4 regions of the Arthrobacter sp. NQ4 genome follow, and region 1 is predicted to be linked to each of the others. Evidence: riboswitches for the same ligand, from Rfam matches in the RefSeq annotation. Region 1 holds a riboswitch; each other region holds the start of a gene.
The links. Region 1 has a riboswitch for thiamine pyrophosphate ahead of PUN51_RS00570 (FAD-dependent oxidoreductase). Riboswitches for the same ligand answer to the same signal wherever they lie in the genome.
Positions count from the first base shown of each region.

Region 2: linked by a shared signal. The riboswitch ahead of PUN51_RS08895 (ECF transporter S component) and the one ahead of PUN51_RS00570 (FAD-dependent oxidoreductase) in region 1 are both predicted to bind thiamine pyrophosphate.
Region 3: linked by a shared signal. The riboswitch ahead of thiC (phosphomethylpyrimidine synthase ThiC) and the one ahead of PUN51_RS00570 (FAD-dependent oxidoreductase) in region 1 are both predicted to bind thiamine pyrophosphate.
Region 4: linked by a shared signal. The riboswitch ahead of thiD (bifunctional hydroxymethylpyrimidine kinase/phosphomethylpyrimidine kinase) and the one ahead of PUN51_RS00570 (FAD-dependent oxidoreductase) in region 1 are both predicted to bind thiamine pyrophosphate.

Region 1 is NZ_JARETC010000001.1:132,150-139,334, forward strand. Features, by position in the region: gene PUN51_RS00560 (thiazole synthase) at 1-499, opposite strand, end outside; gene thiS (sulfur carrier protein ThiS) at 504-740, opposite strand; gene PUN51_RS00570 (FAD-dependent oxidoreductase) at 737-2,038, opposite strand; TPP riboswitch at 2,031-2,149, opposite strand; gene thiE (thiamine phosphate synthase) at 2,177-2,926, shown strand; gene PUN51_RS00580 (RNB domain-containing ribonuclease) at 2,966-4,471, shown strand; gene PUN51_RS00585 (DEAD/DEAH box helicase) at 4,764-6,458, shown strand; gene PUN51_RS00590 (DNA-methyltransferase) at 6,467-7,185, shown strand, end outside.
Region 2 is NZ_JARETC010000004.1:74,091-81,275, reverse strand. Features, by position in the region: gene PUN51_RS08910 (UDP-N-acetylglucosamine 1-carboxyvinyltransferase) at 1-1,066, opposite strand, end outside; gene PUN51_RS08905 (energy-coupling factor transporter transmembrane component T family protein) at 1,197-1,997, opposite strand; gene PUN51_RS08900 (ABC transporter ATP-binding protein) at 1,994-3,541, opposite strand; gene PUN51_RS08895 (ECF transporter S component) at 3,541-4,164, opposite strand; TPP riboswitch at 4,232-4,372, opposite strand; gene PUN51_RS08890 (heme-degrading domain-containing protein) at 4,459-5,001, shown strand; gene PUN51_RS08885 (iron-containing redox enzyme family protein) at 5,191-6,246, shown strand; gene PUN51_RS08880 (CDGSH iron-sulfur domain-containing protein) at 6,336-6,596, shown strand; gene PUN51_RS08875 (DUF4235 domain-containing protein) at 6,694-6,957, shown strand; gene mnhG (monovalent cation/H(+) antiporter subunit G) at 6,974-7,185, opposite strand, start outside.
Region 3 is NZ_JARETC010000007.1:201,823-209,007, reverse strand. Features, by position in the region: gene PUN51_RS13805 (hypothetical protein) at 124-576, opposite strand; gene PUN51_RS13800 (VOC family protein) at 718-1,593, opposite strand; gene PUN51_RS13795 (amidohydrolase family protein) at 1,692-2,774, opposite strand; TPP riboswitch at 2,852-2,959, shown strand; gene thiC (phosphomethylpyrimidine synthase ThiC) at 2,955-4,781, shown strand; gene PUN51_RS13785 (alpha/beta hydrolase) at 4,778-5,512, opposite strand; gene ffh (signal recognition particle protein) at 5,616-7,185, opposite strand, start outside.
Region 4 is NZ_JARETC010000002.1:488,839-496,023, forward strand. Features, by position in the region: gene obgE (GTPase ObgE) at 1-295, opposite strand, end outside; gene rpmA (50S ribosomal protein L27) at 414-677, opposite strand; gene rplU (50S ribosomal protein L21) at 739-1,047, opposite strand; gene thiD (bifunctional hydroxymethylpyrimidine kinase/phosphomethylpyrimidine kinase) at 1,311-2,831, opposite strand; TPP riboswitch at 2,839-2,936, opposite strand; gene PUN51_RS06125 (Rne/Rng family ribonuclease) at 3,117-6,512, opposite strand; gene PUN51_RS06130 (vitamin K epoxide reductase family protein) at 6,951-7,185, shown strand, end outside.

The DNA.
Region 1 (7,185 bases):
GCGGCATGACGGCGGTGGCGCCGAGGTTCTCCAGCCGCAACGCAAGCACGGGGTCGTCATTCGTGTAGGCGAAGACCTTGAACCCGCGGTTGACCAGCTGCTCCGTGGCGTCCACGAGTTCCACGGCGTCCGGCAGGAGGGTCTGCTCGTCGGCGATGACCTCCAGTTTCACCCAGTCGGTCTCCAGGGCCTCCCGCGCCAGTTCGGCGGTCAGGACCGCATCCCTGGCCGTGAAGCAGCCGGCCGTGTTGGGCAGCACGCGGATCCCATGGTCCACCAGCAGCTGGAACAGCGAACCGGTTTCAGCAGTGGAGTACCGGCGCATGGCCACCGTGGTCAGGGCGGTGCCGGAGGCCAGCAGCGCTGCGCCCAGGCCGTCCAGGCTTGGTGCCCCGCCCGTGCCCATGATGAGCCGGGATCCGAGGGCGACGCCGTCAATCACCAGGGCGTCGGCTGCGCCCGCGTTTCCGGCGGGGTTGATGGTGCTGGTTTCGGTCATGGCGTCAGCCTCCCTGTACTGCAGTGACAAGTTCAATATCGTCGCCCTCGGCGAGCGCGGTGGCGAACCACTGGCTGCGCGGCACCACCTGGGCATTATGTGCGACGGCGACGCCCAGTTTCCCGCCGTCCGTTGCCTGTCCGTTGGGTGCCAGCGGGCGTCCGGTGACCTGGCTGACGAGCGTGGTGATGGAGGCGCCGTCGGCCACCTCGTGCGTGTTTCCGTTCAGGGTGATGTTCACGCTGTCTCCTTGATGTGGGGTGTGGTGGCGGCTGCCGCCGGCCGGGAGAACCGCTCCGGGCTGAAGGGCGACCAGCGGGAATCTGATGTCCCGTCCAGCAGTGCCGTGCAGATGGCGGCTGCGGCGGGGGTGAGCAGGACGCCGTGCCGGAAGAACCCGGTGGCGATGATGAGTCCCGGGACATGCCCGGCGGCAGGGTTTCCGGACCCCGGATCCACCGGCACGCGGCCCAGCAGGGGCGCGTTGTCGGGGGTACCGGGGCGGGCCCGGGCGGTGCACTCGAGCAGTTCCAGTTCAGCGACGGCGGGCACCAGCGCCTGAGCGTCCCGCAGCAGCTGGTAGACGCCTCCGGCGCTCACGGCATCGGAGAGCGCGTCCTCGCGCTGGGTTGCCCCGATCACCACGGTCCCGTCCTGCCGGGGGACGATGTAGACGGGGACTCCGTGCACCAGCCCACGAACCGTGGAGGTCACCAGGGGCTGGAGGTGCTGCGGAACGGCGAGACGGAGTATGTCCCCGTGGACTGGGCGCAGTGGCAGGTCGAGGCCGTCGGGCAGGCCGCCAAGGTCCCCTGCCTGCAGGCCGTTGGCCACGATGGTTTCCGTTGCCAGGACGGTGCCGCCGCCGGCGAGGCTGGCACCGGCAACCGTTCCGCCCTCCCACAGCAGGCCGGTGGCCCGGTCCGGCACGGCATACCCGTCCACCGCGCCCGCGGCGGCCAGCTCCGGGGACGTCAGTGCAACGCCCGCGAGGGCCAGCCGCAGGGCCGCCACCAGGCGCCGGGGGTCCACTTGGTGGTCCGCGGGTGTGTCCAGGGCACAGGCGATGGCGGGGCTGAGGAGCGGCTCGCGTTTGCGGGCTTCGCGCACGGCCAGGGGCTCCACCCCCAGTCCGTTGGCCTGTTGTACCGCGCGGAGGTCCATCAGCGCGCGGCGGTCCGCGGCGTCGGCACCCACGGCGAGTGTCGGCGTCGTCAGGTATCCGCAATCCGCCCCCGTCGCGCCGGCGATCCCCGCGGCGAACCCTGGCCAGCGGGACGACGCCTCAAGCATCAGTTCCAGGAGGTCCTCCTCCTGGTAGTGCAGTTCGCTGACCGGGGCCAGCATGCCCGCGGCGGCCCAGCTGGCACCGTTTCCGGGTGCGTCGTCGATCAGGGCAACGGAGCGTCCGGAACGCTGCGCCTCCCAGGCGATGCCGTGGCCCACCACTCCCCCGCCGATGACGGCGACGTCGGCCCGGACAGTGGAGTTTGCGCTGGCGCCTTCGGGCCCGGGGAGACTGTCAACGGGGTTGCGCATGTGGTTCCTTCCCTACGCCGGCATTAACCGGATCAGGTCAAGCGGTCGGCTCTGACGCCCTCTCAGCCCGGCGCTTTATGACAGCTGCCGCGGGCTCCCGCAGTACCAGCCCAGTTTAGAGGAACTAGGCTTGCAGGCATGAATGTGTCCGCCTCATCCCTGCCCGCCGGCCCCCACGCCCCAGCCTCCGCTGCCCTCCCCGCCGAAGTTGCCAACGCCGGCCACATTGACGCCCTCAAGGCAGCGCGCCTGTACCTCTGCACCGACGCACGGACTGCGCGCGGCGATTTCGCGGACTTCGTTGACGCCGCGTTTGCCGGCGGCGTGGACATCATCCAGCTGCGCGACAAGACCATCGAAGCCGCAGAGGAACTGGACCTCCTGGCGGTCCTGAAGGAAACAGCGGTACGCCATGGCCGGCTGTGGGCCGTCAACGACCGTGCGGACATCGCCGTGCTGTCCGGGGCGCCGGTGTTCCACATCGGCCAGAAGGACCTTCCGCTGCCGGCAGCGCGGACGCTGGTCAACGGCAACGCGGCCATTGGGCTCTCCAGCCACACCACTGACCAGGTGGACGCCGCTTTGGCCGCAACGGTGGGGCCGTCCGGGCTGGACTACTTCTGTGTGGGTCCGGTCTGGGCCACGCCCACCAAACCCGGCAGGGCCGCCGTCGGCCCTGAACTGGTGGCATATGCCGCCGAAGCCTCCCGGCAGGCCGGAGATCCCGTGCCATGGTTTGCCATCGGCGGCATCGACCACGGAAACGTCCGTGACGTGGTGGAGGCCGGTGCCGGCAGGATCGTGGTGGTCCGCGCCATCACCGAAGCACCCGACCCCGCAGCCGCCGCCGCCTCCCTTCTCGACGCGCTGGACGGCACCGGCTCCTGAGCCTGCTTAATTCCGGGACTTGGGGATACGCTGATTTTTGTGTCACATCATCGGTTGGCCCCCAACGTCCATGACCACAAGAACGCCCTGGAAGAGGCGCTGGGCCTGCTGCGGACGGAACTTGAACTGCCGGGACCGTACCCCGCCGAAGCAGTGGAAGACGCCCGCGCCGCCGTCGCCGCGCTGAAACTGCCGTCCTACGACCTGACCGCCGTCGGATTCGTGACCATCGATCCGGCGTCGTCCACGGACCTGGACCAGGCAGTGTTCATCGAACCGGACGGAAACGGCTACCGGGTTATGTACGCCATCGCCGACGTTCCGGCGTTTGTTGCTCCGGGCGGCCCGCTGGACGCCGAGACGCGGCGCCGCGGACAGACGTTCTACGCCCCGGACGGCCGGATCCCGCTGCACCCCGAGGTGATCAGCGAGGGCGCCGGAAGCCTGCTGCCCGGCCAGGAGTGTTCGGCTTTCGTCTGGGACTTCACGCTCGACGGCGACGCGACAGTGCTGTCCGTGGGCGTCCGGAGGGCGCGGGTCATCAGCCGTGACAAGCTCAGCTACAAAGGCGCCCAGGCCGATCTCGACGCCGGGACTGCCTCCCCCGTACTGGGCCTCCTCCGCGAGGTGGGACTGAAGCGGGTGGCGCTGGAACGGGCACGCGGGGGCGCCAGCCTGAACATGCCTGAGCAGGAGATCGTCCAGTTGCCCGACGGCGGCTACCGGATCGACGCTGTTCCGCAGCTTCCCGTGGAGGACTGGAATGCACAGATTTCGCTGATGACCGGAATGGCCGCCGCGCAGCTGATGCTGGAGGGCAAAGTGGGCATCCTGCGCACCATGCCTGCCCCGGATGAACGGTCCCTGCGGCATTTCCGGCTGCAGACCGAGGTGCTGGGCAGGCCATGGGACGGGGAGGTCAGCTACGGCGAGTACCTCCGGTCCCTCGATCCCACCGATCCGCGGCAGCTGGCCATCATGCACTCAGCCGGCATGCTGTTCCGTGGCGCGTCCTACACAGCTTTCGACGGCACTGTCCCGGAAGACGGCATCCAGTCGGCCATCGGCGCAGCCTATGCCCACACCACCGCGCCGCTGCGCCGCCTGGTGGACCGCTTCGTGCTGGTCATTTGCGAGGCCCTGAGCAACGGCGGCGACGTTCCTGGCTGGGCGCGGGAGGCCCTGCCGCTGCTCCCGGGCATCATGGCGGGATCGGACCAGCTGGCCTCCCGCATGGAACGCCTGGCCCTGGACACCGTGGAAGCGGCGCTGCTGCTGAACCACATCGGGCAGGAGTTTGATGCGATCGTCATTTCCGGATCCAAGCCGCAGAACGGAAACGGCAACGGGAATGGCAAGAATGGAAACGGGAACGGGAAGAACGGCAACGGCAACGGGAACGGAAGTTCGGGGATCATCCAGATCGCCGAACCTGCGGTGACTGCACGCTGCGCGGGCGAACTGGAGTCCGGCACCAAGGTCCGCGTCCGGCTGGTTTCCTCCGACATCACCACCCGGCAGATCCACTTCGAACTCGTTTCCTGACGGGCCGGCGGGCCGCCTGGGCGGGCCGAAACCGTGTTTCCGCGCCTGTACGGCTAGACTGGAGGGGTAGAACTGGATGCCCGGTCGTTGATTTCCTTGATTTGAAACCAACAAGCCCGCCCCTACGCGATCTTGAGATGTACCCGTTGGTCACCAGTGCCAGCATTTAGATAGCCCGCGATCGGCTTCCACTGGAATCGCTTGCGCGCCTGAGCGTGCTCCGGAGCGGCCAGCTTTGGCCGGCCCGTTGAGCAGGCAGCGCCATTGCCCAAATGAATAAGGAAACTCCCCTGTGAGTGAATTGCATACCCACCAGCTCCTGAGCGATGAGTCCGGCACGGAAACCATCGAGCCGGAAGAAACCATCATCTCCGACGAGACGCCGCACGAGATCGCGGAGAAGTCCTTCGCCGACTACAACGTCCGCGCAGACATCGTCGAATCCCTGGCCGACGCCGGCATCACCCACCCCTTCCCCATCCAGGCCATGACCCTGCCGGTCGCCCTGGGCGGACACGACATCATCGGCCAGGCCAAGACCGGTACCGGCAAGACCCTGGGCTTCGGCATTCCGGCGCTGCAGCGCGTGATCGGGCAGGATGATCCCGGCTACGCCAAGCTGGCCGTGCCCGGCGCACCGCAGGCCCTGGTCATTGTTCCCACCCGCGAACTGGCCGTTCAGGTGGCCGGGGACCTGGTGACGGCATCGCGGAAGCGCAACGCCAGGATCGCCACCATCTACGGCGGCCGCGCCTACGAGCCGCAGGTCGAAGCCCTCAAGCAGGGCGTCGAGGTAGTGGTGGGAACCCCCGGCCGGCTGATCGACCTTTTCAAGCAGAAGCACCTGAGCCTGAAGAACGTCAAGATCGTGGTGCTGGACGAAGCCGACGAAATGCTGGACCTGGGCTTCCTGCCGGACGTGGAGACGCTGATCGCGGCAACGCCCGCCGTCCGCCAGACCCTGCTGTTCTCCGCCACGATGCCCGGGCCGGTCATCGCCATGGCCCGCCGGTACATGACCCAGCCCACGCACATCCGCGCCGCGGATCCGGAGGACGAGGGCCTGACCAAGCGCGACATCCGCCAGCTGATCTACCGTGCGCACAGCATGGACAAGACCGAAGTGGTGGCACGCATCCTGCAGGCCCGCGGCCGCGGGCGGACCATTATCTTCACCAAGACCAAGCGCACCGCCGCCAAGGTGGCCGAGGAACTGGTGGACCGCGGGTTCGCCGCCGCCGCCATCCACGGCGACCTGGGCCAGGGCGCCCGCGAACAGGCGCTGCGCGCCTTCCGCAACAACAAGGTCGATGTCCTGGTGGCCACCGACGTTGCCGCCCGCGGCATCGACGTCGAGGACGTTACGCACGTCATCAACTACCAGTGCGTGGAAGACGAGAAGATCTACCTGCACCGCGTGGGCCGCACCGGTCGCGCCGGCAACAAGGGCACCGCCGTCACGTTCGTGGACTGGGACGACATGCCGCGCTGGGGCCTGATCAACAAGGCGCTGGGGCTGAGCGTGCCGGAGCCGGTGGAAACCTACTCTTCCTCGCCGCACCTCTACACGGACCTTGACATCCCCGAGGGCACCAAGGGCCGCCTGCCCCGCGACAAGCGGACCCTTGCCGGCGTCGACGCCGAAGTCCTGGAGGACCTCGGCGAGACCGGCAAGAAGAACAGCCGCGGCGGCCGCGACGCAGGCCGCTCACGCGACCGGGACGGACGGGGCCGCGGAAACAGCGACGCCGGCAAGGGCGGCAGCCGCGAAGGCGGCCGCAGCAATGACTCGACGGGCCGCCCGGGCGAGCGCCGTCGTCGTACCTCAACTCCGGAGACCGCATCCGCCGCCGAAGCTGCAGCACCCGCGGCCGACGGCGAAAAGCCCAACCGCGCCCGCCGCACCCGCACCCGCACCCGCCGCCGCAACGGCGAAGTGGTGGCCGGTGCGGACACCGGCAGCCAGCCGGGCAACTCCGAGGCCTAACTGCCCTGATGACTGACACTGTTTGGGCGCCGGACGGCGGCAGCCTGGTGGTGCACGCGGACAACGCGGAGTACCTCCCCACGCTGCCGGACGGCGCCTTCACACTGATTTATGTGGACCCGCCCTTCAACACGGGCCGGCCGCAGCAACGCCAGGAAACCCGGATGGTGGTGAACGCCGGCGGCAGTGGGGACCGGGTGGGCTTCAAGGGCCGCTCCTACGACACCATCAAGGGCGCCCTGCACCGCTACGATGATGCGTTCAGCGACTACTGGTCCTTCCTGGAACCCCGGCTCGTGGAGGCCTGGCGCCTGCTGGCCGACGACGGCACCCTGTACCTGCACCTGGACTACCGTGAGGTGCACTACGCCAAGGTGATGCTGGACGCCATCTTCGGCCGGGAATGCTTCCTGAACGAGATCATCTGGGCGTACGACTACGGCGCCCGGGCGAAAAACCGGTGGCCCACCAAGCACGACAACATCCTGGTGTACGTCAAGAACCCGGCGAAGTACCATTTCGACAGCGCCGAGGTGGACCGCGAGCCCTACATGGCGCCGGGCCTAGTGACCCCCGCCAAGCGGGAACTGGGAAAGCTGCCCACCGACGTCTGGTGGCACACCATCGTCTCGCCCACCGGCAAGGAAAAGACCGGCTACCCTACGCAGAAGCCGGAGGGCCTGGTCCGCCGCGTGGTCGCTGCGTCGTCCCGGCCCGGTGACTGGTG
Region 2 (7,185 bases), on a different contig from region 1:
TGTACTCGCCCGAAATCTCCAGCTTCTGCCCCATCTGGCCCAGAGTGGCCAGTTCGATCTCCATGAATTCGATGGGCACCCGGCGCACGGTGACTTCGGAGTTGGTGACGATGCCGGCCGTGATGAGGCTCATGGCCTCGATGGGATCCTCGGAGGGGAAGTATTCAATCTCGGCGTCGATTTCCGGCTGCCCGGTGATCTTCAACGTGGTGGTGCCCACGCCTTCAATGGTGACGCCGAGCATCTGCAGGTAGAAGCACAGGTCCTGCACCATGTAGTTGGGGCTGGCGTTGCGGATCACGGTTGTTCCGGCGCGGTGCGCCGCGGCCATGATCGCATTTTCGGTGACGGTGTCCCCGCGTTCGGTGAGGACGAAGGAGCGGTCCCGGGTATCGGCGGGCGGCGCCTGCACGGTGTAGAAACCTGCGGTGGCCTCCACTGACAGGTCGAACTCGCGCAGTGCCTGCATGTGGGGTTCCACGGTCCGGGTGCCCAGGTCGCAGCCGCCGGCGTAGGGAAGCCGGTACTCACGGGACTCATCCAGCAGGGGGCCCAGCAGCATGATGACGCTGCGGGTCCGGCGTGCCGCGTCCACGTCCATGGCGTCCAGGTCCAGGACGGCAGGGCGGCGCAGGCGGAGATCCGTGTCATTGAGCCAGGTGCACTCGACACCGATGCTGGTCAGGACCTCGACGATGCGGTTGACTTCCTCGATCCGGGCCAGGCGCCGGAGCACTGTGGTGCCCCTGTTGATCAGGCTGGCGCACAGCAGGGCGACGCCGGCGTTCTTGCTGCTGTTGACGTCGACGGCTCCGGAGAGGGTGCGGCCGCCTTCCACCCGCAGGTGGGTCATCTGCGGCTTGGCCACGTTCACGATGCTGCGGTCAAAGATGTTTTCCAGCCGCTGGATCATTTTCAGGCTCAGGTTCTGCTTGCCCTGTTCCATCCGGGCCACGGCGCTCTGGCTGGTGCCAAGTTCGGCGGCCAACTGCCCCTGGGTCCACCCTTTCTCGCTCCGGGCGTCCCTCAGCATGGCGGCAACGTGTTCAGCGGTCTCCTGGATCATACCGCGAATATATCATAAATGAGTTATCCAGCCTTCGTGGCAGCTACCCGCGGGCGCGGAAGGGGGCTCCAGGAGGGCGGTACCCATTCGGTGCGATAGGGAGCCCCTGCCTGTCCCCCGGGCGGGTGGCTTAACTCCCCAGCCACACCATATTCCAGGTACCGGCCGTAACAGCTGCGAAAAGGGCGAGTCCGGCCACCAGGACGCCGCCTGCCACCACCCAGAGGTCCAGCGGGCTGAAGGTGGACACCCGGGCCCAGGTCCGCCGGCCGCCTCCGAAACCCCTCGCCTCCATGGTGACGGCGAGCCTCGATGCACGGCGGATGGCCTGGACCAGCAGCCCGAAACTTTGCCCGAGCGTCGCCGTCACCCGCTGCCCCAGGCTGCCCCGGGCGCCTACGCCGCGGGCACGCCGCGCCATCCCGATGGTCTGCCATTCCTCGGCCATGAGCCCCACCAAGCGCATCGCAGCCAGGGTTCCCAGGACGAACCGGTGCGGCAGGCGCGCCTTCTGCGCGAGCGCGTCGGCGAGGTCGGTGGGATCGGTGCAGCTCATCAGGAGCACCGCCGGGAGGGCGATCGCAAAACCGCGCAGCAGGAATCCTATGCCGAGCTGGAGGGAACCCTCGCTCATGGTCCAGATGCCGGCGTCGAGCAGGATCCTGCCGCTGTCCGGTGCCAGGATGGCGGTGCTCCAGCCTCCCACGGCAGCGGCGAGGATCAGCGGCCAGCCGCGCTGCCACAGCAGGGACAAGGTGAGGCCTGCCAGGGGAAACAGCAGAAGTTCGAACACCAGGGCCACGGACGCGGACACCCAGTCGATGGACAGCGCCAGGACGGCCGTGATGAGCAGGACGGCCGCGAACTTGCTCAAGGGGTTGGCGCGGGCCAGGAGGGCGTGGTTGCCGCTCAAGGTGAGTTGCTGCCTCATGGCGCCACCGCTTCCGCCACGGCCATCCGCAGTTCCGCCCCGCCGAGCGCCTCCGTGAATTCGGCATCATGGGTCACGGCTACCACCGCGGTGCCGGCATCAAGGAGCTCGGACAGGAACGATGCCAGCTCGGCCCAGGTATTGGCATCCTGGCCGAACGTGGGCTCGTCCAGGATCAGCACCTGGGGGCTGGCGGCCAGGACGGTGGCCACGGACAACCGCCGCTTCTCACCGCCGGAGAGCGTATAGGGGTTGGCGTCCACCAGCTGGGTAAGGCGCAGCCGCTCCAGCAGTTCCTCAACGCGGTCCTCGCCGTGCCCCAGGTGCCGGGGGCCGAAGAGCAGCTCGTCAAGCACCTTTCCGGTGACGAACTGGTGCTCCGGCTCCTGGAACACCGTGCCCACCCGCGAAATCAGCTGCTCGGCCTTCCACTTGTACGGATCGATGCCGGCACCGCGGCTGAGGTCCAGCGTCGCGGACACTTTTCCGGACACCGGCTCAAGCAGCCCTGCGAGGGTCAGCGCGAACGTGGACTTGCCGGCACCGTTGGCGCCGGTGATGGCAAGGGCCTGCCCGGCACGGACCTGCGCGGCCACGCCTTCCTGGACCGGGACCGGCGGGATCTTCCGGAAGCCTTTGCGGCGGGGGCGTTCGCGGGAGACGCCCAGCTGCTCTGCGGCCAGCAGGAGGCTGCCTGCACCGGGAGCCGGGACGGCGGCGCGGGCGCGTGTGGCCGGCACATACCCGGGCACCCACACGCCGGCAGCGGCCAGCATGGTCCGCGCCTCCGTAAGGACTCGGTCCGGCGGCCCGTCCAGGAGCACTGCAGGATCCGCGGCGGAGCCGGGCTGCAGGACCACGATCCGGTCCACGAGGTCCTTCCAGACGGACACCCGGTGCTCCACCACCACCAGCGTCGCCCCGGTTTTGTCCAGGGAACGGGCCACGGCGTCGCGGACCTCCAGCACGCCGTCCGGGTCCAGGTTGGCGGTGGGCTCGTCCAGCAGGATCAGTCCGGGACGCATCGCCAGGATGCCCGCCAGCGCCAGGCGCTGCTTTTGGCCGCCGGAGAGGGCCGACGTCGGGTGGTCCAGCGGGAGGTGGGCGAGCCCGACGTCGGCAAGTGCCTCGTGAACGCGCGGCCAGATGGCGTCGCGGGGCACCGCAAGGTTTTCGGCGCCGAAGGCGACGTCGTCCCCCACCCGCGACAGGACCACCTGGGTCTCCGGGTCCTGCTGCATGAGACCGGCGCGGCCGCGCCGTGCCCGGGGCGGGGCTCCGTCAACCAGCAGCGAACCGGACTCGTCGGCGTCGCCTGCCTCGCCGTCGTCGTTTATGTCTCCCAGGACGCCGGCAAGGGCGTGCAGCAGCGTGGACTTCCCGGCGCCGGAGGGCCCCAGCAGGAGCACCCGCTCCCCGGGGGCGATGTCCAGGTCAAGGCCGTGGACGGCGGGCTTGGCCCGTCCGGCATGCCGCCATCCCCAGCCGCGGGCGGCGATGGCGGCAGGCTGGACCGTGCCGGAGGCGTCCTGGGAGGGTGCCATCAGGAGAAGACAGGCTCCGTGGCAGCCTTACGGGACGCGAAGGAGCTCAGCACGCCGGTGCGGGCCAGGCCGCGGGTGGCAAGCCAGGACAAAGCGCCCGCCAGGATGGCCCCGGAAAGGGTGGTCAGCACGATGTAGGCGAGCTTGTCCGCGCCGGAGTACGCAATGTTCCAGCCCCACGGGGCAAACGAGTCATTCAGGCCGCAGAAGAACCCTGCCGCGGCGCCGGCCAGCAGCGATACAGGCAGGTTGAACTTGCGGTAGACGACGATCGCGAAAATGATTTCCGCGCCCAGGCCCTGGATGAAACCCGAGAACAGGACCGAGGCGCCGTACTGGGAACCCATCAGCAGTTCGCCGGTGGCGGCTACGGTCTCGCAGAACAGGGCGGCTCCGGGCTTGCGGATGATGAGCATGCCCAGCACCCCGGGAATCATCCAGCCGCCCGCCAGCAGTCCGGTCAGGGGCGGGTAGGCGGCGTTCATGGGGGCGGACAGTGCGGCGGCCCCCTGGTCCCATGCCCAGAAAATGACGCCGCCCGCGATGGCCACCAGGGCGGCGACGACGATGTCCACGACGCGCCAGGACTTACTGGTGGTCTTCTTGATTGCTGCAGTACTCATGTGATCCTCCTGGGAAACAGGAGGGGAAAGTGGACCCGGCTGCCGGCCTGTGGCCGTGCATCCGCGACACTTTGAGAACTCGACTCCCTTGCGCCGGTACTAACCGGATCAGGTTCGAGGGTCTGCGGCTGTCCGCACTCTCAGCGCCCACCTGCGGTGCCCGGCCTGCGCCAGGATGCCCGACGGCGGCGCTCCCCTGTCGTTTTTAGTGTTGCTTTGTGGTTGGGTAACGCTGTTCATTTCGCCCAGTTGGGCGTGGTCAAGTTTACACCTGGCAGGAGTAGATTGAGGGCCATGACCGCCAATCCACCGGATGTGACCGGGTTCGATCCTGATTCCAGCGACGCCCAGCCGGAGGGCTCACTGGAGGCGCAGATTGCCCGCATCGAGGCGGAGGTCCGGGAGCTCCAGTTCCCCGGCTTCTCGCTGGACGATGCGTTGAACCTTGGCCTGCTCCTCGTTGAACTGGGCAAGGAGCGGTCGTTGCCCATCGCCATCGACATCGCCAAGGGTGAGCAGGTGCTGTTCCATGTCGCACTTCCTGGCGCCACGCCTGACAACGGCCACTGGATCCGGGCCAAGCAGCGCACTGCCCTCCGGTACGAGGTGCCCTCCCTCCTGGTGGGACTGCGTGGCCGGCTGGGCGGCGGCCGGATCGAGGACAACGCCTGGTTCGACCAGTCCCGCTATGCGGCACACGGGGGCGCGTTTCCGATCCACGTCACGGGCGTTGGGGTGGTGGCTTCCGTGGCGGTGTCCGGACTGCCGCAGCTGCAGGACCACGAACTGGTGGTTGAGGCACTGCGCGACATCCTGGGGTCGGCGCTGGACGAGTAGCGCCGGCCAACCAGCCCTGGCTGACCAGGCGCAGCGGGACAAGCACCCGTACATGCCAGGCGGCAGCAGGCTGCTTAGCTTTCATTAGTAATCATGCTTACTATGTTGTCCCCGGGGTACAACCACCACAGGGAATGGGAGCACCTTCGGCGTCCCTTCCCGGAACCGGCGCGGCAACCAAGGAGCACCATGAGAATCCCGGACACCAGAGGCCCCATCAGCAGCGCCCTCTTTGCGGCCCTGTCCAAGGCCCCTGATGCAGCCACGCCCGAGCTGGACGGGCTGCACCGGCTGGTCGCGGGGCAGGTGGCCCGAACCGGTGACATCATCGCCGACGAAGACATCCAGCTGTCCCTCTTTTGCCTCTACGAACTGCATTATTCGGGCCTGGACGGGGTCAGCGACGCCTGGGAGTGGGAACCGGCCCTGATCAGGGTCCGGCGCCTGATCGAGGAACCCTTCGAAGCCGCCCTTCGTGCCGCCGCACGCCAGGCCGCCGGTGACGCCGACCTGCCCGCCGGGATTGCCATGACCAGCGATGCCGTTGCCGACGTCCTTTTTGGCCTCGCCGGTATGGACACCGGTCCCAGCGTTTCCCGCTTTGTCGCACGGAAGGCAAGCCTGGAGCAGCTCAAAGAGTTCTTGATCCACAAGTCCGTGTACCAGTTGAAGGAAGCGGATCCGCACACCTGGGCCATTCCGCGGCTCACCGGCCGGGCGAAGGCTGCCCTCGTGGAAATCCAGGCGGACGAATACGGCGGCGGCAGGCCGGAACGGATGCACAGCGCGCTGTTTGCCCGGACCATGCGCGGGCTGGGCCTGGACGACAGGTACGGCGCGTACGTCGACACCATCCCGGCCGTCTCCCTCGCATCCGTGAACCTCATGTCGCTGTGCGGCCTGAACCGGCGGCTCCGCGGGGCAATCACCGGCCACCTGGCCATCTACGAAATGACTTCATCCCAGCCCAACCGTTTCTACGGCAACGGATTCCGCCGGCTCGGTTTCGCCGCGGATGTCACCCACTACTTCGATGAGCATGTGGAGGCCGACGCCGTGCATGAGCAGATTGCCGGGCGGGACCTCGCCGGCGGCTTGGTTGAGGCCGAGCCAAAGCTCCTTGCGGACGTCCTGTTCGGTGCCACCGCCGTCATGGCCATTGACGGCCGCGTCTCCGCCCACCTCCTGTCCTCCTGGGAAGCCGGGGAAACATCGCTCCGGGCGGCCGTGCCGGCGGCAGCGTGACAGGCTGGCGGCAGGCCTACGACGATTCTGCGAAGCCGCAGCGGCTGGCCGCCGAGGAAACCGGAAACAACAATGAATGTGGTGCAGGCATGAACTTCGAACAGCATGGAACACGGCCGGACGTGGAGCAGGAACCCGCCCCCGGCTCGATCGTGGTGTGCCCCGATGGTCCCCTCATTGTCAGGGGTGACTTCGAGATCGTTACCCCTTCCGGCGACGCCGTGCCCAGGGAGCGGAGGACCGTCGCCCTGTGCCGGTGCGGGGCGTCCGCCATCAAGCCCTATTGCGACGGCACCCACAAGATGATCAAGTTCCGCACCGAACCCAAGGCCGGCCAGCCCCCGGCCTGACCACAGAGCCGCCCGCCGGCCACGCCCTGCCCGGACCAGCCCGGGTGTGAGGCTAGGCTGGGACCAGTCCGTTTTCCGCCCGCAAGGAGTACCAGCAATGAACCTTCTCATCAAACTGCTCGGGACCGCCGTGAGCCTCGGCGCAGGCTTGGCCGGCACCAAGCTGGTCAACACCATCTGGGAAAAGACCACGGGGCAGAAAGCACCCACCGGCAAGAACGAGGACGTCCCCACCAGCCTCCGGTCTGCTTTGACCTTCGCGCTGATCTCGGCGTCTGTCAGTGCCATCATCCAGGTCCTGGCCAACCGCGGCACCCAGCGCGCCATCACCCGTTTCGCCAAGACGCAAGATATCGTCTAGCTGCCCAAAGCTTCGCTTAGCGCTGCCGGCCGTCGTCGGAACTGTCCTCCAGGGCGGTCTCGGCGGCGGCTTTTTGCACCACGGCTTCCAGCTCGTCGGCTGTGAGCAGCTCCCGGTGCAGGTGCTTGGTGCGGTAGCCGGCCCGGCCCACCATGTGGGCGGACACGGGCACCGTGAGCAGCTGGAAGATCCATGCCACAGCCAGGACCGGCCAGACCCACCAGGTCC
Region 3 (7,185 bases), on a different contig from region 1:
TACCTGTTTATTGTGCCAGATGAGCGCTGTTATTTCGACTTGGCGCTGCCGCCCGTGGCGCCGCAGGCAGCCCGAAGACTGCCTGCGGCCCGCAGGGCAGTTCCGAAAACGGGCCGGGAAGGGTCAGGCGGACCAGACGTACAGCCCGGTCCGTTCGGAATCGTCGATTCCGGCAGCAAGTTCCGCCAGCTGCTGCACGTACGTCCGCGCCTGGGCGGCATCAAACGGCATGTCCTCCTGGGCGGCCCATTGCTCCGCCACGTCGTCAAGGACGTTGCCTTCACCCTCGGTTTCATAGGTGAGCAGGTCGGCCAGGGCCCGGACCATTGCCGGCGGAACGGCAAGGAGCGAGTCGCTGGCGACATCGACCATGGTCAGCTCATAATCGGCCCCGCCCGCGTGGACGGCCGTCCCGGCAAGATCGCCGAGCTGCTCCACCTCGAAGTCGCTGATGCCCTGGATCCGCACGGCCTGGCCGGCAGCAGCGCCGTCCGCGGAGCCGCGTCCTTCATCAAGGAGGCCGGCGCGTTTCAGCGCGGCGTCATGGGTGGCGACAAAGATCTCGGTGAAGCCCATGGCTGGTGCCCTTCTTCCGTTGGCGGAGCTGCGCGCCGGGCGCTGCCTGCCGCCCGGCCGTACGGGATCAGCCTAGTAGCTGCGGGGCGGCCGGCGCACACCCGCGGTCCGCCCGCGCAGCGTGGCCCGGGGCGGGATTAATCAGCGGACGGCCACGCGGATCCGGTTCCGCCACGGGTCCTCGAACCTGAGTTCCGAACCGGTGTGGTGGGCGGGCACCCCGGCAACCTTCAGGCGGTCGGTCAGCGCCCCGACGTCGTCCCCTGACGGAACCTCGATGAGCACCTCACCCAGCCCAAGGGTGTCCTTGCGCGGACCTGCGCCGCGGCTGTTCCAGACGTTCATGGCCATGTGGTGGTGGTAGCGGCCTGCGGAGACGAACAGTGCCTGCCCGTGCCAACCCGCGGTCTTTTCGAAACCGAGCGTTCCCACATAGAAGTCGCGGGCGGTCTGCACATCGCCAACCTGGAGGTGGACGTGGCCTACGCCGGCCGCCGTCTGCCGCTGGCCTTCCAGGGACTCCTCGGTGAGGTACTGCTCAAGGTAGCGCTGCGGCGGGAGCGCCAGGCTGTCCATGACCACGTCGGTCCCGTTCCAGGACCAGTTGCTGCGGGGGCGGTCCCAGTACAGCTCGATGCCGTTGCCCTCGGGGTCGGTGAAGTAGAAGGCTTCGCTGACCAGGTGGTCGGCACTGCCCGTGAAGGCCCGCGGCTCGTACTGGGCAGCAGTGGCGACGGTCGCGGCCAGGGAGGCCTGGTCCTCGAAGAGCAGCGCGGTGTGGAACAGGCCCGCCTCTCCCCTGCCGGGAAGGTGCAGTCCGGGAGCCGGCGCAAGGTGGACCAACGGCCGGCCCAGGCGGCCAAGGTAGAGCCCGCCGTCCTGCTCCGCCACCACCTCAAGGCCCAGCGCACGCTGGTAGTAGTCGGTCATGACCTTCATGTCGCCCACTTTGAGCATCACGGTGCCCATGGCGAGGTCGGCAGGAAGAAGATCCTGGCTGCTGGCTGATGCGGTCATTGAAGGCTCCTTGCATTGGCGGCCGTCCCATTGGCGGCCTGTCACCTATTAAAATTACTTGAAGCTTCAATTTATTCCAAGCCCCCGTGAACCGTTTGTCAGCGAATGATCCGCCCGCCCAGCACCACGTGCTCCAGCGCCGTAATGGCCTTCGGTACAGCCCGCGGATCTTCCCGGCATACGACGACGTCGGCGCGGGCCCCCTCTTCCACTCCATCCGCTCCCAGCCAGCTGCGTGCTGCCCAGCAGGCGGAGTCGAGGGCCGCGTCCATGGGGAGGCCGGCGGCGTGCAGGGCGAGGATTTCGTCGGTGATCCTGCCGTGCCGGATCACGCTGCCGGCATCGGTGCCGGCAAAGATGCGCACACCCGCTGCGTGGGCTTCCGCCACCCGCTCGAGCCTGCGTTCCCATAAGGCGCGCATGTGGGCTGCATAGCGCGGGAATTTCGCGTCCGCCTGGGCCGCAATGTCGGGGAAGGTGGCGATATTGATGAGCGTGGGCACGATCGGTACGCCCTGCTCCACGAACCGGGGCAGGTGGCGGGACAGGAGCCCGGTGGCGTGCTCGACGCAGTCGATACCGGCGTCCAGCACCTGGTCCAGGGTGTCTTCGGCGAAGCAGTGCGCCGTCACCCTGGCGCCTTCGTCGTGCGCCGCCTGGACGGCATCGCGGACGACGGCGGCGGGAAACGACGGCGCCAGGTCACCGGCGCTGCGGTCAATCCAGTCACCCACCAGCTTGACCCAGCCGTCGCCGTCGCGCGCCTGCTTGCGGACGGCCTCCACGAGGCCGTCCGGTTCAACTTCCTCAGCGAAGCCGCGCAGGTAACGGCGCGTCCGGGCGATATGGCGCCCGGCACGGATCAACACCGGGAAGTCCCTGCCACCCTGCATCCAGCGGGTATCCGCCGGCGAGCCGGCATCCCGGACCAGGAGGGTTCCGGCGTTGAGGTCCGCCTGCGCCTGGTCCCTGGCGGCTGCGGGCTCCACGGGGCCCGCAGGGCCCAGGCCGATGTGGCAGTGGGCGTCCACGAAGCCCGGCAGGACCCAGCCGTCGAGTACCCGGCCGGGAGGAGTGTCCGGCTTGTTGAACGTGAGCCTTCCGTCCACCGACCAAAGTCCATGCCGCACCCGGTCCGGCGCGGTCAGGACGGGTCCACGGAAGTGGATGATGTCTGCCATGGGGCTCCTTTCGATGCCCGGTCAGGCTAGCACCGCAATTATGACAAGCCTGGTTCAGGGGCCTGTGGTAGCTTCGTTCCTGACCACACGGGTGCCCTTGCAGGGGCTGAGATCGGGCTGACGCAGCCTGCGACCGTTGAACCTGTCCGGGTAATGCCGGCGAAGGAAGTGAGTATTCCCTTGAGTACGCAAAACACGCAGTTGAACCCTGCCCTGCTGCCGTCCGCCGGGGAGCCCGGCGACACATCAGTTCCGCAGGTAACCCAGTCCCTGAAGTCCCATTCCCTCGCCTACCTTGCGGATGAGGCGTCCGGGATCCGGGTACCGGTGACGGAAATTTCCCTTGAACCATCACCCAACGGCCAGCCGAACGCACCCTTCCGGACCTACCGGACTGCCGGACCCGGCAGCGACCCCGTCCGCGGGCTGCAGCCCTTCCGCGCAGAGTGGATCGCCGCGCGCGGGGACACCGAACCCTACGGCGGCCGGGAGCGCAACCTGCTCGACGACGGCCGCTCGGCCGTGCGCCGCGGTGCTGCCTCCGCGGAGTGGAAGGGCGCACAGCCGGTGCCACGCCGCGCCGTCGACGGCCGGACGGTGACGCAGATGCACTATGCCCGGCAGGGAATCGTGACGCAGGAAATGCGCTTCGTGGCGCTGCGCGAAAACTGCGACGTTGAGCTGGTCCGCAGCGAGGTTGCTGCCGGCAGGGCCATCATCCCGAACAACATCAACCATCCGGAATCCGAGCCGATGATCATTGGCAAGGCTTTCCTGGTGAAGATCAACGCGAACATTGGCAACTCCGCGGTGACGAGTTCCATCGCGGAGGAGGTGGACAAGCTGCAGTGGGCCACCCAGTGGGGTGCCGACACCGTCATGGACCTCTCCACCGGCGACGACATCCACACCACGCGGGAGTGGATCATCCGCAACTCCCCCGTGCCGATCGGGACGGTGCCGATCTACCAGGCGCTGGAAAAGGTCAACGGCGAGGCCAACGCCCTCACGTGGGAGATCTTCCGCGACACCGTGATCGAACAGTGCGAGCAGGGTGTGGACTACATGACCATCCACGCCGGCGTGCTGCTCCGCTATGTCCCGCTGACGGCCAACCGGGTGACCGGCATCGTCTCGCGCGGCGGCTCCATCATGGCCGGCTGGTGCCTGGCCCACCACCAGGAGAACTTCCTGTACACGCACTTCGACGAGCTGTGTGAAATCTTCGCCAAATACGACGTCGCCTTCTCCCTGGGTGACGGCCTCCGCCCTGGTTCCACGGCGGACGCCAACGACGCCGCGCAGTTCGCGGAGCTGGACACGCTCGCCGAGCTGACGCAGCGGGCCTGGGGGTACGATGTCCAGGTGATGGTGGAGGGGCCCGGCCACGTTCCCTTCCACCTGGTCCGTGAGAATGTGGAACGGCAGCAGGAGCTGTGCAAGGGTGCGCCCTTCTATACCCTGGGCCCGCTGGTCACCGACATCGCTCCCGGCTACGACCACATCACGTCGGCAATCGGCGCCACCGAGATTGCCAGGTACGGGACCGCCATGCTCTGCTACGTCACGCCAAAGGAACACCTGGGCCTGCCCAACAAGGACGACGTCAAGACGGGTGTCATCACCTACAAGATCGCGGCGCACGCGGCGGATCTGGCCAAGGGCCACCCGGGGGCGCACGAACGGGACGACGCCCTGTCCAAGGCACGGTTCGAATTCCGCTGGCGCGACCAGTTCGCCCTGTCCCTGGATCCTGTGACCGCGGAGGCGTTCCACGACGAGACGCTTCCCGCTGAACCGGCCAAGACGGCGCACTTCTGTTCCATGTGCGGCCCCAAGTTCTGCTCCATGCGGATCAGCCAGGACATCCGTGACGAATACGGGTCGGCAGACTCGCAGGCGGCACTGGCGGACATGGCATCCGGCATGCGGGAGAAGAGCCAGGAGTTCCTGGCCAAGGGCGGCAAGGTGTACCTGCCGGAACCGACGGTCGCTGCCGGCAGCTAGGACGCCCGGGCGGGCTGGCTTCGGCTGACCCCGCTGATGAACTGGCGGATGGCCCGGTCCCCGTCCAGGGAGTCCTGGGGCCGGTGCCCTCCCGCGGCAACGCGGTGCAGGGCACCGGTCTCCCTGAGGTACCCGGCAATTTCCTCATAAAGCGGCTCCCAGCCACCGGTCAGGACCAGCGTGGGGACACCGGGAACAATATGCAGCGGCGCATCCCAGGACGGCGCCTGAAGGCGCAGCCTGCGGGCGGAGCGTTTTTCCTCGATGGTGGCCGGCTGCTGGAGGTCGGTGGCGTAGACGCGGCGGACGAATTCGCGCTGGAAGTCGTCGTCACTGAGCTGGTGGCGGACGTCGAAAAGCGGCTGCATCAGGCTGATATGCGCGGCCGTGGCCGGCAGTTCCGCCGTCAGCGACAGGCAGGCCGGTTCCACCAGGGTCAGGGAAAAGACCAGGTCGGGACGTTCCACCGCGGCCATCATGGCGGGGATCGCCCCCTGGGAGTGCGCCACCACATGTCCGCCGGCGGCCCCGCGGCCATCGTCGGCAAGCGACCTTAGGATGATCGCGGTGTCTTCCGTGAAGGAGGATTCCAGCGGCTCCGCGGCGGAATCGTAGCCGTGCCTGCGGAGGAACAAGGCATCATAGGCAAGTCCCATGCCGTGCTGGCGGGGCCATGCGGCGGCGCCAAAGGTACCGGCGCCGTGCACGAACACTACCCTCTGCTTGAACATATCCCAACCCTATTCCACGGTGCCGGCATCCCAACGAAAAAGCGCCAGGTGTCGTCTTGAGCGGTCAAAACGGCACCTGGCGCTTCCCGATGTTGGGGAACTGCTACTTGCCCATGAACTTGTCGAAGCCCTTGGGAAGGTTCAGCTGGGACGGGTCAAAGTCGCCGCCCTGCTGGCCGAAGGCCGCGCCGGTGGGCAGTGCCTTGGCAGCGTTGGCCCGGCGGGCCTCGGCCTCCTTGCGCTCCTGCGCAGCCTTGGCCGGGTTTCCCGACTTCGGCTTCTTTTTCGGCGCGTTCTTGGCGTTCTTGCGCGCACCGCCGCCGGCTCCGGGCAGGCCGGGCATCCCGGGCATTCCCGGCATGCCGCCCTGCGCCATCTTCTTCATCATCTTCTGGGCCTGGGCGAAGCGCTCCAGCAGGCCATTGACCTCGGAGACGTGGACACCGGAACCACGGGCGATGCGGGCGCGCCGTGAGCCGTTGATGATCTTGGGGGCCAGCCGCTCGTGGGGGGTCATGGACCGGACGATCGCCTCGACGCGGTCAATCTCCCGCTCGTCGAACTGTTCGAGCTGCTGCCGGATGTTCTGCGCGCCCGGCATCATCATGAGCATCTTCTTCATGGAGCCCATGTTGCGGATCTGCTGCATCTGGGCCAGGAAGTCTTCGAGGGTGAAGTCTTCCTGGTCGGCGAACTTCTTCGCCATGCGGGCAGCTTCGTCTTTGTCCCAGGCCTTTTCGGCCTGCTCGATGAGCGTGAGGATGTCGCCCATGTCGAGGATGCGCGAGGCCATCCGGTCTGGGTGGAACAGCTCGAAGTCGTCCAGGCCTTCACCGGTGGAAGCGAACATGACCGGCTTGCCGGTGACCGACGCAACGGACAGTGCGGCACCACCGCGGGCATCGCCGTCGAGCTTGGACAGCACGATGCCGGTGAAGTTCACGCCTTCGTCGAACGCCAGGGCGGTGTTGACGGCGTCCTGGCCGATCATGGAGTCGATCACGAACAGGACTTCGTTGGGGACGATGGCCCGGCGGATCTGGCGGGCCTGCTCCATCATGCCGGCGTCCACGCCAAGGCGGCCGGCGGTGTCCACGATGACGACGTCGTGCAGCTTCTGGCGTGCTTCCTCCACACCGGCGCGCGCGACGGCGACCGGGTCACCGGCGGGCTGGTCCAGCTCCGTGGAGGTGGCTCCCGGGTGCGGGGCGAAGACCGGCACGTTGGCGCGCTGGCCCACCACCTGGAGCTGGGTGACGGCGTTGGGGCGCTGGAGGTCGCACGCCACCAGCAGGGGGCTGTGGCCCTGGGCCTTCAGCCACTTTGACAGCTTGCCGGCCAGGGTGGTCTTGCCCGCACCCTGGAGGCCGGCCAGCATGATGACGGTGGGGCCGTTCTTTGCCAGCCGGATCCGCCGGGTCTCGCCGCCGAGGATCTCCACGAGTTCCTCGTTGACGATCTTGACGATCTGCTGGCTGGGGTTCAGGGCAGCCGAAACCTCGGCGCCGAGTGCGCGTTCGCGGACGCGGCCCGTGAATTCACGGACCACCGGAACGGCGACGTCGGCGTCCAAAAGGGCACGGCGGATCTCGCGGACAGTGGCATCAACATCGGCCTCCGTCAGGCGGCCCTTGCCGCGGAGATTCTTGAAGGTTGCTGTCAACCGGTCAGAG
Region 4 (7,185 bases), on a different contig from region 1:
TCTTGACCACGGTGCCGTCCGGCACCGGCAGCACGAGGGTCTCGCCGTTCTTTCCGCCGCGCCAGTCGCCCATGCCGGGTCCGCCGTTGCTGGCGTGCCGGTGGGGTGCGTGGTGGTAGTCGAGGAGGGTGGTGGTCTGCTGGTCCACCCGGAGGATGACGTCGCCGCCGTTGCCGCCGTTGCCGCCGTCGGGTCCGCCCAGCGGCTTGAACTTCTCGCGGTGGACGGAGACGCATCCGTGGCCGCCGGTTCCGCCGGATACGTGCAGGACTACCCGGTCTACAAAGCTGGCCACGTGGATCTCCTCAAATGCTGTTTAGATGGGCGCCCGCGGACGCCACATCGATTGTAATGCGGTTAAAAGAACAGTGGAGCGGACCCTCAGGCCCGCTCCACCGCTTCAGAACTGGTTGTTACTCTGCAGCTGCAGCAGCAACGATGTTGACGACGCGACGACCGCGGCGGGTGCCGAACTCAACGGCGCCCGGGGTCAGTGCGAACAGCGTGTCGTCGCCGCCACGGCCAACGCCGGCGCCCGGGTGGAAGTGGGTGCCACGCTGGCGGACGATGATCTCGCCTGCGGAAACTACCTGGCCGCCGAAGCGCTTGACGCCGAGGTACTGAGCGTTGGAATCGCGACCGTTGCGAGTGGAGCTCGCGCCCTTTTTATGTGCCATCTGAAATGCCTGCCTCTAAATTCTGGGGAATCTGTTGAAATACCTGAACAGTAACCGGTGGTTACTTGATGCCGGTGATCTTGACCTTGGTCAGTTCCTGGCGGTGACCCTGGCGCTTCTTGTAGCCGGTCTTGTTCTTGAACTTCTGGATGACAATCTTAGGACCACGCAGGTCCTGGAGGATTTCAGCCGTAACAGTTACCTTGGCCAGGTCAGCGGCGGCGGAGGTGACCTTGTCACCATCAACCAGGAGCAGTGCGGGCAGCTCGATGGTGCTGCCGGCTCCACCGGCGACGCGGTTCAGGGTAACGAAGTCTCCAACGGAAACCTTCTCTTGGCGGCCGCCTGCGCGGACAATCGCGTACACCACTTGGGAACTCACTTCTCTCGACGTTTATTACAAAATTTGCGTGCGGAACCGACTCGGAAAAGCCAGGGTTCTCGCTGTGCCTCAACGCCGTGGGGTCATAACCCAAGTGTTGGCGTAAGCACCGAAGATCCAGAATACGCTAAATCCATCTACGGCCGCAAATGAGGCTGGTTCCGGCGGCCCGGCTGTGGTAGTAACCACACCCCGACAAGCTGCACCGCAACCATGCCCCTCCATAATAGCGGCGGTGCTGCCCGCAGGGGTCAGGCATGCAGCCTCGGCGCGTCGAAGAATTCCACTTCCAGGCGGCAGGACTGCCTGAAGGCGGTCACCATCGCCGCCTGTTCATGGTCGGAGGCCTTCCGCCCTGCCGCGTCCACGATGGCGATGGCCCGCCGGGTGGCTTCGGCGAAGCCCTCGTCGGCGTAGGTCCGGAGCCAGGCTGCGTAGGCGTGGCCGTCAGGCGCTCCCGAGGCGAGGAACTGGGCGTGCAGCTTTTCCCCTACCTCGGCGTAGAGCCAGAAACAGGGCAGAACAGCGGCGGCCAGGACGGCGTAACTTCCCGACGCCGACGCTGCAGTGAGGTGGTCCACGTAGGCCTTGGTGACGGGGCCAAGTCCGCCCTGGGCAGGGCGGGTGCTGAGCCATGAGCGGTGCAGCTCCGACTCCACCTCCAGGCATTGCTGCGAGGAACCGGCCCAGAACAGCTGCTCCGCTTCGGAGGGGGCCAGGGCACTGGCCCGGGCGAGGACGCGGGAGTAGCCGTTCAGGTACAGGGCATCCTGCGCCAGGTAGTAGGCAAAGTCCTTCTCAGCAAGGTCTCCGGAGGCCAGGCCGCGGATGAAGTCCAGGGCGTAGATGTCCGCCACGTCCTGCTGGGCTTCCGTCCACAGCCGGGCAGCGAAAGCGCCTTCCGCGGGGGCCGGCCGCACATGGTGGAAATGGTGCACGGGGCCGTTGCCCTGGCCCACCTCAAGCTGCTCCGAGTTCTCAAGGGCGCCGGCCAGCCATGGCTTGACCGTCAGGAGCGATGCCTCCCAGTCCCCAAGGCGTGCCTGGACGGTGGCCATCGCGGAGGACAGGGAGCAGCCGGTGCCATGGCTGTTGCGGGTGGAAATTCGTTTGCCGTGCACTTCCACCACTTCCTGGGACAGGAGGCCGGCCGTGTTGACCAGCGCGTCCGGGCAGTCTGCACCCGCGAGGTGGCCACCCTTGACCAGCACGGTGGCTCCGGTGGCTTCGGCAAGGCGCCTTCCCTGGTCCAGCGCCGCCGGCCAGGTCCCGGCAGGGTCCCCGCCCACCAGCATGGCAAGCTCCGGGAGGTTGGGAGTGATGAGGTGCGCCAGGGGCAGCAGTTCGCGGAGGGCAGCCTCCGCGGATTCCTTCAGCAGCCGGTCACCACTGGTGGCCACCATCACGGGGTCGAGGACCACGACGGCGGGGCGCACCTTCTCCAGCCAATGCCGGACAGTGCGGATGACGCTCTCGTCGCCCAGCATGCCGATCTTGACCGCGTCGATGGAGATATCGTCGCTGACCGCGTCCAGTTGTTCGGCGAGGAAAGCGGCCGGAGGAACGTGGACAGCCTGCACGCCACGGGTGTTCTGTGCCGTCAGGGCGGTGATGGCAGCCATACCGTATCCGCCGTGGGCGGCAATGCTTTTGAGGTCGGCCTGGATGCCGGCGCCACCGGACGGGTCGGAGCCCGCGATCGAGAGGACCCGCGGGACGTCCCGGCCCGGGGGCAGCGCGGTGGGAACGCCGGAGGCAGCAGGAAGGGGCATGGAAAGGGTCGAAGACAAGAGACATCCCTTCGCCGGTACTAGCCGGACAGGTTCAACGGGTCTGGATCTCAGCCGGCCTTCTGCGCGGCACCCCGTGTCGGTTTCCACCCTAGCCCGTAGGCCGCACCAGGAGGAAAGGATGACAGCCCTCGGGTCAAGGAAACAACAACCTCGCAGCAGCAGGAATCCCCGCCACACGGCCGATTCCCACGGCGCTTCCCGGGTGAATCGTCCGCAGGACGGGGATTCCTTACTGCGTGGCCGTTTGGCCGGTAACTCCTGCGCCTAGAGCTCCGAGGCAGGCACACCCACGCCGAGGATGATGGGTTCCTCGGGCGCCTTGCCCGGTTCCGCCGGTGCCTGCTGGGGCTTCACGGGTTCGGGAGCCTTGGCCGCGTGCGAATGGCCTGCGCCTGCCGCCTGGACGTTTTCGTGATGCTGGACGGCGGTCTCGTTGGCGGCACCCTGGGCACGGCTGGCGGCACGGTGGCGCCGCGGCCTGCGCTGCCGCGACTGCTCCAGCGTGTGGTCGGAGTAGTCCTTTCCGGCTGCAGCTTCCGTTGCGGCGGCGCGGGCTTCCGCTCCCCCGCCGTCGTGCTGCCGTTCCGGCGCCGCAGCCTCCGGCACCTTCACGGCCTCGGCGGTCTTGGCAGGCGCGTTCTCCACAGGGGAAGCCGGCTGCCCAAGGTGGGCGAACGCTTCCGCGAGCCGGTCCAGGGTGAGGGCGGGCAGGGGATGCTGTTCCTCAGCATGCTCCACGAACGGAAGCGGGACTTCCTCGCCTCCGAACGTCAGGACAGCCGCAGGACGTGCCGGGGCATCGGCGTCGTGCTTCTCCTCGACGGGCGCCGGCGCAGGCTCCACGGAAGGCACCTGCCGGGCTGCCGCCACCTCATCGTCATGCAGGTGGGCAGCGTGGGCCGCAGCGGCAATGTTCGCCAGGGCAAGCCTGGTGGCCTCCGCCTTGGCGTGCCGCTCGGCGTCCGACGGGTCCGGCTGGACCGTGTGCACGTGGACGGCAGGTGCCGGGGCCGCTTCGGGCTGCTGCCCGCCGCGTCCGCGCCGCCGCTTGCGTTCAGTACGCACGCCGGGCTGGGTATTGTCGTTCCGCTGCCCTTCCGGACGGGCTTCCGCGTGGGCTTCGGGCCGGTTGTCGGTGCGCTGGACGTGGTGCTCGGCGGCAACGATGTTGGCGCGGCGGTGCTCCACGGGATCGTCGTGGGTCACAACGCCACGGCCGGCGCAGGCCTCGCACTGTTCGCCGAAGACTTCCAGCAGTCCGGTGCCCATGCGCTTGCGGGTCATCTGGACCAGGCCAAGCGAGGTGACCTCGGCCACCTGGTGCTTGGTCCGGTCACGGCCCAGGCACTCCACCAGTCGGCGCAGGACCAGGTCGCGGTTGGATTCGAGCACCATGTCGATGAAGTCGATCACGATGATGCCGCCGATGTCGCGCAGCCTCAGCTGGCGCACCACTTCCTCGGCTGCCTCAAGGTTGTTCTTGGTGACGGTCTCCTCAAGGTTGCCGCCGCTGCCGGTGAACTTGCCCGTGTTGACGTCCACCACGGTCATCGCCTCGGTACGGTCGATCACCAGGGAGCCGCCGGAGGGCAGGAAGACCTTCCGTTCAAGCGCCTTGTGGATCTGCTCGTCGATGCGCCAGGCGGCGAAGATGTCCTGGTCCTTGGTCCACTTCTCAAGGCGGCCCACAAGGTCCGGCGCCACATAGGTGACGTAGGCCTCGATGGTGTCCCAGGCTTCCTCACCGGAAACGATGAGCTTGGAGAAGTCCTCGTTGAAGACGTCGCGGACCACCTTGATGGTCAGATCGGGTTCGCCGTAGAGCAGCTCGGGAGCCAGGATCTTGGTGGACGTGGACTGGCTTTCGATGCCCTCCCACTGGGCGCGAAGCCGGTTGATGTCGTGCGTCAGCTCTTCCTCGGAAGCGCCCTCGGCCGCGGTACGGACAATCACACCGGCGTGCTCCGGCAGGCGGTCCTTGAGGATGCGCTTGAGCCGGTTGCGTTCGACGTCGGGCAGCTTGCGGGAGATGCCGGTCATGGAACCGCCGGGTACGTACACCAGGTAGCGGCCGGGCAGGGAGATCTGGCTGGTGAGGCGGGCACCCTTGTGGCCCACCGGGTCCTTGGTCACCTGGACCAGGACGGTGTCACCGGACTTCAGCGCGTTTTCGATGCGCCGCTGCTTGCCCTCCAGGTTGACGGCCTCCCAGTTGACCTCGCCCGCGTACAGGACGGCGTTGCGGCCGCGCCCGATGTCCACGAATGCGGCTTCCATGGACGGCAGCACGTTCTGGACCTTGCCCAGGTACACGTTGCCGATCAGCGAGTCCTGCTGCGTCTTGGACACGAAGTGTTCGGCCAGGACACCGTCTTCGAGGACGGCGATCTGGATTCTGTCGTCGCGCTGGCGGACGATCATCTGCCGGTCCACGGACTCCCGGCGCGCCAGGAACTCGGCCTCGGTAATGACCGTGCGGCGGCGGCCGGTGTCACGGGATTCGCGGCGGCGCTGCTTCTTGGCCTCCAGGCGGGTGGAGCCCTTAACGCTGGTCACGCGGTTGCTCACGGGTGCTTCACTGACGGCGCGCGGCGCACGGACCCTGGTCACCGTGTTGGGCGGGTCGTCATCCCCGCCGCCCGTGAGTTCAAGGTCCTGGTCCCCGCGGCGGCGGCGGCGCCGGCGGCGGGAGGTTACACCGTCCTCCAGCTGGCCGGCGGTATCCTCGTCAGCCTCGTCCTCGGCGTCAGCCTCAGCGCTGCCGTCCTCGTTGTCCTCTTCCGTCCTGTCGCCGATGCGGCTGCGGCCCCTGCGGCCACGGCTGCGGCGCCGGCGGCGGCTGGAGGAATCGTCGGTGTCTTCGGTCTCTTCCTCTTCAGGCTCCTCCGCGACGGGCGCGGCGGGCCGGACCACGGTGCTGAGGTCCGGTGCCTGGAAGAGCACGGACGTCGGCGACGCCGGTTCCAGGAAGAGGGAGCCAAACGGGCTGGCGGCGGCGCCGCCGTCCTTCGTTCCGGCGGCGTCAGGCGCCTGCTCCTGCCGGGCGGCCTCCGGTGCGGCGGCAGCTGCGGGCGCGGCGGCGGGTTCCTGGGCGGCGGGCTCCTGCGCCTGCTCCACGTTCTGCGCGGCGGCCTGGTCCGCGGCTTCGGGCACCACGGCTTCGGGCCCGGCCGGTTCCGGCGCCACTTCGGCGGCGGCTGCGGAGGCCGCTTCCGGGGCGGAAACCGGCGACGCAGCCTTGCGGGTAGCTACCCGACGGCGGCGGACCGGCTTGGTTTCGGCGTCTGCCGTTGTGTCCGGGGCAGGAACGGCAGCGGCGCTTTCATCAGCTGCACCCGACGCGGTGGCGGGGGTGCCACTGGGGGCAGCGGCGGCCGGTTCCGCTTCGGCGGCGAAAGCGGGCAACGGTTCTGCTGCGTCCGCCTTCTTCCGGGACAGGGTGCGCCGGGCGGGAGCCTTGGCCGCTGTGGTGGCCTCTTCAGTGCCGGCTTCTTCAGCGGCGGGTGCTTCGGCAACTTCCGGTGCCGTGCTCACGGCATCCGTGGGGGCGTCCCCGGCCCTGGAAGCCGCCTTGCGGCGGGTCCGCGGAGCCCTCTTGGGGGCAGCAGCGCCGGCAGCCACTGCTTCGTCGTTAACGGCCAGCTCTTGATCATTGTCCATATGTGGCAACACTCCTGCCCCTGACGTACCGCCACATCCGGCACCCATTGGGGCACATATTGTCAACACCCGCAGGCATTGACAGAAGTCAAGTGGATACTCCCAGGTTCGCACCGTCATTGGGGTGCGGCAGCCCGTGGGAGCCGGTGGATGTTCTGAAAACCCGTTGTTCTGCGTGCCACAACCAGGTGCCGCCCAATGGAGTCGCGGGTGTGCCGGAAGAATCCAAAGCCTGCCCTGCTCATCATTGGCGGTCTTGGGAACAAACCACCGGACCGGAGTCCGAATGTGGATCGGCTTCCAGCCACGTTCATTCTCTCATACCCGCGCTGGATCGCCGCGGAAGCGGGCGTTGCTGTTCCCGTTGCTGTGTGGTGGGTCCAGCCACCGGCGTTACAATCAGGCACAGGAGCACCGGACGAAAAGGACGCAACACCCATGCCCAGCATCTCCCCCGTCAGCGCCCATGAAGAGGAACGCGCCGCCGATCCGCAGACCAGCGCCGCCGGCAGCATCCCGCGCATGGCCCGGAACCGGCCCTTCGGCTGGCTGCTGGTCATCACCGGAATCGTCGGCTGGCTTGCCTCCGGGACCCTGGTCCTGGAAAAACTCGAAGTGCTCAAGGACCCCAACCACACCACCGTGTGCGACGTGAATCCCTGGATCTCCTGCG